Linked DNA regions of Luteolibacter flavescens. The protein of the gene in region 2 binds, or shares a complex with, the protein of the main gene of each other region. Links are inferred from orthologs where the notes say so. Each region holds a gene or a part of one and is shown on either strand. Other genes may lie near its edges.

Region 1 (3,410 bases), on a different replicon or contig from region 2:
CCCTCACCATTGGCTTCGCCGGTGATGGTCTCGCGGTAGGCGATCTGCGGGTCGCCGGTATTGGCCTCGACCTTGAACTCACGCTTCAGGCGATCGACGATGATCTCCAGGTGGAGCTCGCCCATGCCGGAGATGATGGTCTGGCCGGTTTCCTCGTCGGTCTTGACCTGGAAAGTGGGATCTTCTTCCGAAAGCCGTGCCAGCGCATTTGCCAGCTTTTCCTGATCGGCTTTGGTTTTCGGCTCGACCGCCAGAGAGATGACGGGATCCGGGAAAGTGGGGGGTTCGAGAACGACGTCGTAGCCTTCCTTGGCCAGCGTGTCACCGGTGGTGACGTTTTTGATCCCGACCATCGCGGCGATGTCGCCGGCGTAACAAGCATCGATGTCCTTGTGCTCGTCGGCCTGGATCTGGATCAGGCGTCCGACTCGCTCGGAGCGGCGGGTTCGCGGGTTGTAGACCGTGTCGCCTTTCTTGATGACTCCGGAATAGACGCGGAAGAAGACCAGCTTGCCGACGAATTTGTCCGCCCAGAGTTTGAAGGCGAGGGAGCAGAACTTCTCGTTGTCGCTCGTGTGGACCTCGATCTTCTCTTCCTCGTTGTCCGGGTTCATGCCGACGGCTGCCGGGATGTCGAGCGGACTCGGGAGGTAATCGACGACGGCGTCGATGAGATACTGGACGCCCTTGTTCTTGAAGGCGGAACCACCGGCGACGGGCACCAGCTTGTTCCCGATCGTGGCGCGGCGGATGGCCTGTTTCAGCTCTTCGGTGGAGATCGGCTCCTCCATGAGGAACTTCTCGCCGAGGATGTCGTCCACATCGGCCACGGCACCCACCAGCTCGGTGTAGGCCTCTTCGGCGATTTCCTTCAGATCGGCGCTCAGCTCGCGGACCACGTAGGTGGAGCCGAACTTGTCGTCGTCATTGAAGTGGATCTCCTTCTGGTTCACCACGTCGATCTGGCCGCTGAGGGTGTCCTCGGAGCCGATCGGGATGAGGATGCGCACGGCATTCGCGCCGAGCTTGTCCTTCACCTCGTGGAAGACGCTGTCGAAGTTCGCGCCGACGCGGTCCATCTTGTTGACGAAGACGATGCGCGGGACGTGATACTTCGTCGCCTGGCGCCAGACCGTCTCGGTCTGGGGCTGCACCCCGGCGACGCCGCAGAAGACGACGATCGCCCCGTCGAGCACCCGCAGGGAGCGCTCGACTTCGGCCGTGAAGTCCACGTGGCCGGGAGTATCGATGATATTGATGCGCTGCTCTTCCTTCGCGAAGAGCTTCGTCACACCCTCCTCCGCACGCTGGAACCACTTGGTGGTCACGGCGGCGGAAGTGATCGTGATGCCGCGCTCGCGTTCCTGCTCCATCCAATCGGTCGTGGCGGCACCATCGTGCACCTCGCCGATCTTGTGGATCATCCCCGTGTAGAAGAGGATGCGTTCCGTGAGCGTCGTCTTCCCGGCGTCGATGTGCGCCGCAATCCCAATGTTCCGCGTCCGCTCAAGCGGATACGGGCGATCGGGATTGTTGACAGTGGAAGACATGGCAGGATGGGGAAGAAACTTCCCCTTGAATGATTTACCAGCGGAAGTGGGCGAAGGCGCGGTTGGCCTGGGCCATCTTGTGCACGTCGTCGCGCTTGCGGACGGACGAGCCTTGGTTGTTCGCGGCGTCCTTCAGCTCGTTGGCCAGGGCCACGTGCATCGGGGTGCCCTTGCGACCGCGGGCGTATCCGACGATCCAGCGCAGGGCGAGGGACTCGGAACGATCGGCGGCCACTTCAAGCGGAACCTGGTAAGTGGCACCACCGACGCGGCGGCTCTTCACTTCCACGCGCGGCTTGGCGTTCTCAATGGCGCGGGTGACGATCTCAAGCGGATCGACGGTATCTGCGCCTTCGCTCGCCTTGTCGATGGCGGCATAGACGATGCGCTCCGCGAGGGAACGCTTGCCGTCGAGCATCACCTTGGAAATGAGGTGACCCACGAGGGAGCTGTCGTAGCGGGAGTCCCGGCGATCGGGCTTGTGGAAAGTGCGCTTGCGGCGTGACATGGTCGGAAAAGATTAAGGCTTTCGACGCGGGATTACTTCTTCTTGCCACCCTTGGCAGCAGCGGCGGGCTGACCCGGCTTCGGACGCTTGGCGCCGTACTTCGAGCGGCTCTGGCGACGCTTGTCGACGCCGAGGGTATCGAGCGAACCACGGACGATGTGGTAGCGGACACCTGGAAGGTCCTTAACACGGCCGCCACGGACGAGCACGATGGAGTGCTCCTGGAGGTTGTGGCCTTCACCGCCGATGTAGGCGATGACTTCGTAACCGTTGGTCAAGCGGACCTTCGCCACCTTACGGAGAGCCGAGTTCGGCTTCTTCGGCGTGCGGGTCATGACCTGGAGGCAGACGCCGCGGCGCTGCGGGCAATTGGTCATCGCCGGAGACTTCGACTTTTCGATCGGAGTCTGCCGTCCTTTGCGGACGAGCTGGTTGATGGTCGGCATGGGATTCCTGCGTGGTTCGGTGTTCGCTAGATGCGTAGCCGGACAAAGGAGCGAGCGAAAATCCTCGCAGGAGCCTTTTATCCGGAGCTGCACCCGATAGTGTTTAGAGAATGAAGCCGCCCGCGTTGCAATGAATGCGTATTGGCAGGTGGCGATGTGGGGCGGCGAATCTAGGGATCGAAGCACCTCTGACAAGTCCTATTTCGAAAAAGTTTTCAGAAATCTTCCGGGTGGCTCCGGGGGAAATTTTACGATCTTTCGGGGAGCCCTTGATCCAATTCAACTGATTGTGCATCAATCATCTAATCCATGCGTCATCTGCCGAGTTCGTCGCACAGAACGGGGCACGACCGACCGGATTCGACGTCCACGAGGTGGTTTGGAATAATTCAGGCCGCACTGAACGGGGCGTCCTTTTAAAGCAAATCCGGGAATCCGCCCCGGCTGCATCCTCGCGAACGGAGCGCTTCCGAGGACTGGCTGACTCTCTTCTTTATAGAATGCATGCCGCTTGCTTCTCATCAAATGGGGACCACGGCGCAGAGGACCAATGGCCATCCACCCCATGAAGGGCACTCTCCTCGGTATTTTCATCGCTCCGGCCGTCGGCACGCTGCCTGTTGAGATCCGGCGGGCTTGGGCCTGGAGGGCGACCGCTATGCGCTCGGGACAGGGACTTTCTCGAAGAACTCCGGACGGAGGGACATCACGCTCATCGAGGTGGAAGCTCTGGAGCTTTTCCGCCAGGACTCCGGCCTGCCGCTGAGCCCCGCCCAGGCGCAACGCAATCTTTTGACCCGGGGAATCCGCCTGAATGAGCTGGGCGGCAGGGATTTCACCGTCGGTGCCATTTCCATGCGTGGGCTGCGCCTCTGTGAGCCTTGCGCCCACCTGGCCGGGTCACGT
Region 2 (7,854 bases):
ACTTCGCTTCGCCTGCGGCTTTCAGCCCGGGGTCTTGCCAGCCTTCGAGCTGCTTCGCCTCATCGGCAGTCAGGGCCGCGCGGCGGTAGGAGAGTGCGAGCTTCTCGCGATCGGCGTCGGTGAAATTCACCTTCACGTCCGGAGTGATGCCCGTGCGGTGCGGCGTCTTGCCGGATGGCGTGTGATAGGTCGCGATGGTGAGTCGCAGCGCCGTCCCGCCACCCATGGGGATGATGTTCTGCACGGAGCCCTTGCCGTAGCTGGTCTCGCCGACGATCACCGCGCGCTTCAGGTCCTGCAGCGCGCCCGCGGTGAGCTCGGAGGCTGAAGCGGACATGTGGTCGATCAGCACGTTGATGGGGTACTCGCGCTTGCGGCGCTGGCGCTCGGGGGTCTTGAGCGGCTCGCCCTGCACTTCGCCGCCGCGACCCTGGGTCGTCACCACCGCGGTATTCGGCGGCAGGAAGAAGCCCAGGATCTGCACGGTCTGGTGAAGGTCGCCGCCGGGATTTCCCCGCAGGTCGAGGATGAGGCGCTTCATGCCCTTGTCTTCCAGTTCATCGAGCGCGGCTTCCATTTCGCGAGCGCAGCTTCCCATGAAGGACGCGAGGCGGATGTAGCCGGTGCCGGCCTCGTCCAACAGGCGGGCATCGGTCACCGCCTTCTCCTCGACGGCGATGTGGATGAGCTCGACCTCGACGGGCTTGGGCTCGGCGGGGGATTTCAGCTTCAGCTTCGTCCGCTCGCCCGGCGGCTTGCGCAGCGAGGAAAGCAGGATCTCCAGCGGTGGCGGCGGATCGCCATCCACCTCGAGGATCGCGGAGCCGGGCAGGAGATTGGCGCGCGATGCCGGAGTGGCAGGTGCGATGTTCGAGATGAAAGACCCGTCATCCCGCACGCCGACGGTCAGCCCGAGCGAGGGCAGGTAGGGGTCCAGCTTCGGGTCCGCCTCCATGGCTCGCGCCATCTCCGGATGGATGAAGCTGGAGAAGGGATCGAGGCTGGAAAGCATACCCTCCAGCGCATGGTTCACCAGCCGGTCATACTCCACCTTGTCCGCATCCGGATGCCGCTGGCGAACCTGCTCGAGCACCTTCACGAAACGCTCGATCGCCGGATAGGCAGCCTCGTCCGGGTCGGGCGGGGTCGCGGGATCCGCGAAGACGATGGCGGGTAGCAGGGCCAGCAGGATAGCACGCACGACGCGAGGCTAGGGAGCCGCGGCGGATATTGGAATCGGGAACTTTTTCTTCAGCTCACTCGATCTGCGTTGGGAATGCCGGGATCATTTCCGATGCGCCCACGGATTTGCCTGCCACGAAAAAGCTCATCATTCCGTTCTCGGAGCACAGCCAGACCTCCTTCGCGCCCGCGTCGAAGTAGAGCTGCTTTTTCTCCTCGATCTCGCTGCTCGTATTGGAGGGAGAAATGACCTCCACGCAGATTTCGGGCGACCTCAGCAGGCAGGACTTGCCTTCCGATTCCTGCCAGACATCGGGAGAGCACCACGCGACATCTGCAGACTTCACGCCCTTGCGCGTGGAGATGGGGCACTCGGTGATCACCCGGCCTTTGGGTGAGAGGCGTCGAAGCCAATAAGAAATTTCAGACTGCTTGTTTCCGTGGCTCGGGGCGGGAGGGGGAGACATGATGATCTGGCCGTGCTCGTCGGTTTCAAAGCGGTAAGGCATCCGGGCGAATTCCGGATTCGCGACAATCTTGTCCCACACCGCGAGATTGAATGCGGTCCGGTCATGCTCGACTGCGGTGCGTTCCGAGGCTTCGAGGACGCTGCTCATGACCGTAAACTAGCAGCCGGATGGCCCTGTGGCAATGTCGCTGCCGTTTCGCCTTCACGCCGCTGGTTCGCGTTGGAACGAACGCAAGGACTCTTGAAAAGAACTCCGAGCCCGAAAAGAAATGAGACAGGGCACCTGAAGCGGCACCCTGTCTCGATTGATTCAAATCTGGCGAACGATCAAGCCGCGTCCTTGTCCGCGCGCTTGCGCCGCATGAGGGGCGGGCGCTCGCCGAGGACGACAGGGCGGTTGATGGTGATGGCTTCGATGTCGCCCTTCGACGGCACCTCGTACATCACGTCGAGCATCAGCCGCTCGAAGATGGAGCGCAGGGCGCGGGCACCGGTGCCGCGGCGGACGGCCTCCTCGGCCAGCGCGCGCAGGGCATCGCGGGTCACGCGGAGCTTCACGCCGTTCAGGGCGAGCTGCTTGCCGTATTGCTTCACCAGCGCGTTCTTCGGCTCGGTGAGGATGGAAATCAGCTCGTCCTCGGTCAGCTTGCGGAGCGCGGAGATGACGGGCAGGCGTCCGATGAATTCCGGGATGAGGCCGAAGTGCAGCAGGTCCTCCGGCTCGGTCAGGTCGAGCACGTTGCCGGTGGCGGACTTCACTTCTTCCTTCCGGCCGTGGAAGCCGAGCGTGCTGCGGCCGAGACGGCGCTCGATCATGTCCTCGAGTCCGACGAAGGCACCGCCGCAGATGAAGAGGATCTTCTCCGTATTCACCTGGATATACTCCTGCTGCGGGTGCTTGCGGCCACCCTGCGGCGGGACATTGCACACCGTGCCTTCGAGGATCTTCAGCAGGGCCTGCTGGACGCCCTCGCCGGAGACATCGCGGGTGATCGAGACGTTCTCGGTCTTGCGGCCGATCTTGTCGATCTCGTCCACGTAGATAATGCCGCGCTCGGCGCGCTCGACATCGAAATCGGATGCCTGCAGCAGGCGCAGGATGATGTTCTCCACGTCCTCGCCGACGTAGCCGGCCTCCGTGAGCGTGGTGGCGTCCACGATGCAGAAAGGCACATCGAGCAGGCGCGCGAGCGTGCGGGCGAGCAGTGTCTTGCCGGAGCCGGTGGGGCCCAGCAGCAGCACGTTCGACTTCTCGATTTCCACGCCGGCGAATTCCTCTGCCAGACTCGGGTGATCCTGGCGCAGGCGCTGGTAGTGATTGTACACGGCCACCGAGAGCACCTTCTTCGCATGCTCCTGGCCGATGACGAATTCATCGAGGCGGGCGCGCAGTTCGGCGGGCGAGGGGAGCCGCTTGCTGCCCTGCTGGTTGCGGCGGCCCTTGGAGGCCTTGGTCGTGCCTTCGGCGAGTTCCTTGTCGAGGATGTTCGAGCAGACCTCGACGCACTCGTTGCAGATATAGACGCCCGGGCCGGCGATCAGCTTTTTGACCTCCGAGTGGCTCTTGCCACAGAAGGAACACATCGTGAGATTTGAGGCGCGTGCCATAGGGGTGCCGGGGTATAAAAACAGCAGGCGCCGGGCTGGACAGCCCGACGCCTGAACTTAGCTGAAAAGACTTCAGACGTCGTCCTTTTTTCCGTCATTCGTGTCAGCCAGGGCTGCCACGGCGTCCGGAAGTTCCTTCCGGTTTTCGAGGACCTTGTCGACCAAGCCATAGGCCACGGCTTCCTCGCCGGTCATGTAATTATCCCGTTCGGAGTCTTTTTTGACCTGTTCCACCGTTTTGCCGCTGTGTTTGGCCAAAATGCCGTGCAAGCGGTTGTTCAGGTTGATCATGAATCCGAAGGTCCGCTCGACATCGAGGGCCGTGCCCTGGGCGCCGCCGGAGACCTGGTGGATCATCACGTGCGAGTTCGGCAGGCAGAAGCGCTTGCCCTTCGTGCCCGCTGTCAGCAGCACCGAGCCCATGGAGGCGGCGATGCCGATGCAGTAGGTATTCACGTCGCAGGTCAGGAATTGCATCGTGTCATACATCGCCAGGCCGGCGGTCACGGAACCGCCGGGGCTGTTGATGTAGATATGCACGTCCTTCTTCGGATCCTGCATCTGCAGGAAGAGGAGCTGTGCGATCACCGAGTTCGCGACGAAGTCGTCGATCCCGGTGCCGATGAAGATGATGCGGTCCTTCAGGAGCCGCGAGTAGATGTCAAAGGAGCGCTCGCCGCGGCCGTCCTGTTCGACGACCACGGGGACGTAGTAGCTGTTCTGCGGTGATCCGCCGGAGCGGATCACGTTCGGGAAATCACTCATTGGAAGATGGTTCATCTTGAACTTCCTCGACGGTGGCGTGCTCCAGCACGAAGTCAATGGCCTTGCCCACCAGCATCGAGTTGCGGATGCCGGGGATGCGGCCGTTCCGCTGGAGGTCCTTGATGAACTTCTTCGGGTTCTCCTTCCGCTGCTGCGCGATCATGGCGAGGTGGTTCACCAGCTCTTGGTCGCTGACCACGATGCCTTCCGTGCGGGCGATTTCCTGCAGGATGAAGTTCGTCTTCAGGTTCGTGCGGGCCTGGTCGCCGGCGGTGGCGATGATCTCGCCCTGCTGGGCCTCGATCTCGTCCTGCGTCATGCCGGACTGCATGCCGCGCTGCACGAGGGCGTCGGCCTGGCCCTGCGTCTCGTGGCGGAGCAGGTCGTCCGGCAGCTCGAAGTCCACCAGCGAGTTGAAGTGCTCGACGATCTGGTTGACCTTGTGGTCGTCGATGCGGCGGCGCTTCTCGATCTCGATCTGCTGCTTGGCGAGGGCGCGGAGCTCCTCGACGGTTTTGCCGCCGGTGATCTTCGCGACGAATTCGTCATTCAGCTCCGGCAGGACGGCCTGCTTCAGTTCCTTCACCGAGACGTGGAAGACGACTTCCTTGCCGCGCAGGTCGGAAAGCGGGAAATCTTCCGGGATGGTGAGGGCGATGTCCTTCGACTCGCCGACATTCAGGCCGGCGGCTTGGGCGGAGAAGCCGGGGAGGAAGCTGTTTTCGTCCAGCTTCATCACGAAGCCTTCGCGACCGCTGAGGTAGCCGGCAGGCTTGCCCAGGGCTTCCTCGAGAGGCTTGCCATCGAGGGACGAGGTGAAGTCGATCTTGAGGACGTCGCCCGCTTCGGCGGCGCGGCCTTCGATGTCCGTATAGTCGGCGAAGTTCTGGCGCAGGCCGTCGAGCTGGGCGTCGATCTCCTCGTCGGTGACCTCGGTGGACGGGGCCTTCACGGGGATGCCCTTGTATTCCGGCAGGGCCACTTCCGGGGCCAGCGTGAGGGTGGCATTGAAGGTGATGGTTCCGTCCTCGTTGTGGGCGAGGTTCTGCGGGATGCCGAAGTTCAGCACCTTCAGGGCTTCCTGGCGCAGCGCCTCGTCATAGGCCTGGCGCACCAGGCGGTCGTCGAGTTCCTCCACGATGGCGGACTGGAACTTCTTTTCGATGACGTTCTTCGGGGCCTTGCCCGGGCGGAAGCCGGGGATGCGGGCCTGGGCGGTGTATCCGGAGACGATTTTGGCACGCTCGGACTGCACGGTTTCCGAAGGGACTTGGACGCGCAGCGTGGCGAGGCAGTTCGGCTGCTTTTCGACGGTGATGTTCATGACGGGAAAAAGTGGGTCCGGACTCGCCGGGGGCGGGAAGCTAAGTGGGCCGTACTCAGCTTGTCAAAGCGAAGGTGAGGGCGTTAGGAAGGGGGCCGCCTACATGGGCCTTGACGCCCCCTGCCCTGAAAAGGTTCCATTCTTTCCGCTAGCCGATACTCATGGATATTCAATCCCTCCTAACCAAACGGGGCCTTGCCTCGCTCGCCCGCCGGCTGTCCCTGGCGGCGCTGTTCTTCCTCGGCTTTGCCGCCAGCCCGGCGAAGGCGCAGGATATCGAAGGCAAGAACGTCTCGGAGGTGGCGATCAGCTACCGTGGTTCGGCGACGATCGACGAAGGCCGCCTGCGCAATTCGATCTCCACCCGCGCCGGCGAGGCCTATCGCAGCGAGAAGGTGGATAATGATATCAAGTCGCTCTACGAGTCCGGCCTGGTCAATGACGTGCGCGTGCTGGCAGAGCCTGTCGGCGAGTCGCTCAAGGTGATCTTCGAAGTGGCGACCCGCGGCCAGATCGTGGCGGTCGGCTTCACCGGCAATACCGTTTTCAGCGACACAAAGCTCGCGAAGGAAACCAAGCTGAAGGTGGGCGGCGCGCTGAGCGACGACGCCATCCTCACTGCCCGCCGGAATCTGGAGACCTACTACCGTGGCTACGGCTACCCGGACGTAGTCATCTCCCACCGCACCCAGCCGAGCGAGAGCGGCACCGGTGAGGACCTCATCTTCATCATCGAGGAAGGCGGCAAGAACGAGATCCGCGACATCCGCTTCGAGGGAAATTCCGTCTTCGACGGCCGCACCCTGCGCAAGCAGATGAAGGTGAAGGAAAAGGGCTTCTTCTCCTGGATCAGCAAGTCCGGCCGCTTCGAGGTGGATCAGCTCGACTCCGACCTTGAGGCGGTGCTCGATTACTACCGCACCCACGGCTACCTCCGCGTGAGCGGCAGCGTCCGCCGCGATGCCGTCGGCGACGGTCGCGTGGACCTCGTCATCCAGATCAATGAAGGCGCGAAGTATACCGTCGCTGGTGTCGGCTTCGGCCGCATGACGGTCTTCAAGCCCGAGGAACTCTACCCGGCTCTCTCGCTCAATGGCGGCGATGCCTACTCCTCGAAGAAGATGCGGGACGACATCAAGATGATCCGCAGCTACTACGGCTCCCGCGGCTATGCCGACGCGACCGTCACCCCGGACATCCGCGACGCCGGCCCGAATCAGGTCAACATCGTCTACCGCATCACCGAAGGCTCCCGCTACCGCGTCGGCCGTATCAACATCGGCGGCAACACCAAGACCCAGGACAAGGTCATCCGCCGTGAAATGCCGCTCAAGCCGGGCGACTGGTTCAACTCCGTGGAGCTCGACACCGCCAAGGCCCGTCTCGACAACCTGCAATACTTCAACAGCGTCCAGGTGGACTCCAGCGATGGTCGTGGCGGCTACCGCGACATCGACGTGCTCGTAGACGAGCGCCGCACCGGCTCCATCAGCGCCGGTATCGGCTTCAGCTCCATCGACAGCATCGTGGGCTTCATCAACCTGGAGCAGACGAACTTCGACATCATGAACCCGTGGGCCTTCACGGGTGCCGGCCAGCGCTTCGGCATGAATCTCCGCCTCGGCTCCGAGCGGACGGACTTCAGCGTCTCGCTCGTCGAGCCGTGGTTCATGGACCAGCAGCTCGCGCTGGGTGGTGAACTCTTCTACAAGGACTCGCAGTACTACTCCGACTTCTACGAGCAGACGAATGCCGGTTTCTCCGCCTTCATCCGCAAGCCTTGGGGTGAAAAGGGCTCCATCAAGCTGGAGTACCGCCTCGAGAATGTCTCCGTGGATGTTGAGTCCGCCGTGGGCACCCTCACGAACAACTGGCTCGCGAACAACCCGACCTTCCCGGTCAGCCCTGCCAATCCCTACCCGCGCCCGTCGCTCCTCGATGAGGATGGTGACTTCGTCCGTAGCGCGCTCGGCCTGAACTACGTCTACGACAGCCGCGACGCGGTCATCGAGACCCGCTCGGGCGAGAAGTTCGACATCGGCCTCACTCTCGCCGGCTCCGTGCTGGGTGGCGATGTGGACATCTACTCGCTCTCCGTGCAGGGCCAGAAGTATTGGAATCTCGCTTGGGACTCGATCTTCTCGCTCAATGGTGAGCTTGCCTTTGTGGATGCCACCAGCGGCGAGGTACCGATCTTCGACCGCCTCTTCCTCGGTGGCGGCCGCACGCTGCGCGGCTTCGAGTTCCGCGACGTGGGTCCCCGCGACTCCATCACCGGTGAAGTGGTCGGCGGCAAGTCGCTCGGCTTCCTCTCCGCGGAATACACCGTGCCGGTCATCGACAATGTCCGCGCCGCTGTCTTCTACGACCTCGGCTTCGTCAACGAAGGTGCCTGGGACCCGAGCCCGAGCGATCTCTACCACGACTTCGGCGTGGGTGTCCGCCTGAAGCTGCCGATCAGCCCCGTGCCGATCGCCCTCGACTACGCGATCCCGATCGACAGCCC

Evidence for each region.
Region 1: the proteins of tig (region 2) and rpsG are in contact, whole or in part, in a crystal structure (PDB 3GTY), measured with the Thermotoga maritima proteins. The link is inferred for Luteolibacter flavescens from one-to-one orthologs. Residues at the interface, in WP_004081061.1 of Thermotoga maritima: Glu122, Val124, Val129, Leu130, Tyr133, Glu188, Gly259, Ile262, Tyr263, Glu266, Ser270, Glu273, Gln274, Glu277, Arg308, Gln311, Ile312, Ser315, Tyr316, Glu325, Arg329, Arg336, Leu363, Phe366, Trp367, Arg373, Leu377, Arg381, Leu384, Glu387; in WP_004081843.1 of Thermotoga maritima: Lys34, Lys52, Lys55, Glu59, Arg62, Gln63, Glu66, Asn67, Lys69, Val71, Arg95, Ala109, Lys110, Lys111, Gly112, Arg113, Pro114, Glu117, Glu121, Ile124, Ala125, Tyr127, Asn128, Asn129, Thr130, Gly131, Lys135, Asp139, Arg142, Met143.

What each region holds. Positions count from the first base shown.
Region 1 is NZ_JAPDDS010000005.1:312,955-316,364, reverse strand. Bases 322-3,295 are described here. They hold rpsG (30S ribosomal protein S7), read right to left. Parts: upstream 2,059-3,295; coding sequence 1,585-2,058; downstream 322-1,584. Other genes in these bases: OKA04_RS11315 (hypothetical protein), read left to right, coding at 3,141-3,295; rpsL (30S ribosomal protein S12), read right to left, coding at 2,091-2,504; fusA (elongation factor G), read right to left, coding at 322-1,550. Outside these bases: more of fusA, read right to left, coding at 1-321; more of OKA04_RS11315, read left to right, coding at 3,296-3,410.
Region 2 is NZ_JAPDDS010000020.1:924-8,777, reverse strand. Bases 3,183-6,091 are described here. They hold tig (trigger factor), read right to left. Parts: upstream 5,349-6,091; coding sequence 4,017-5,348; downstream 3,183-4,016. Other genes in these bases: bamA (outer membrane protein assembly factor BamA), read left to right, coding at 5,510-6,091; OKA04_RS22910 (ATP-dependent Clp protease proteolytic subunit), read right to left, coding at 3,332-4,024; clpX (ATP-dependent Clp protease ATP-binding subunit ClpX), read right to left, coding at 3,183-3,259. Outside these bases: OKA04_RS22925 (S41 family peptidase), read right to left, coding at 1-1,201; OKA04_RS22920 (Uma2 family endonuclease), read right to left, coding at 1,257-1,799; more of clpX, read right to left, coding at 1,979-3,182; more of bamA, read left to right, coding at 6,092-7,854. UniProt on the Bacillus subtilis protein: Involved in protein export. Acts as a chaperone by maintaining the newly synthesized protein in an open conformation. Functions as a peptidyl-prolyl cis-trans isomerase.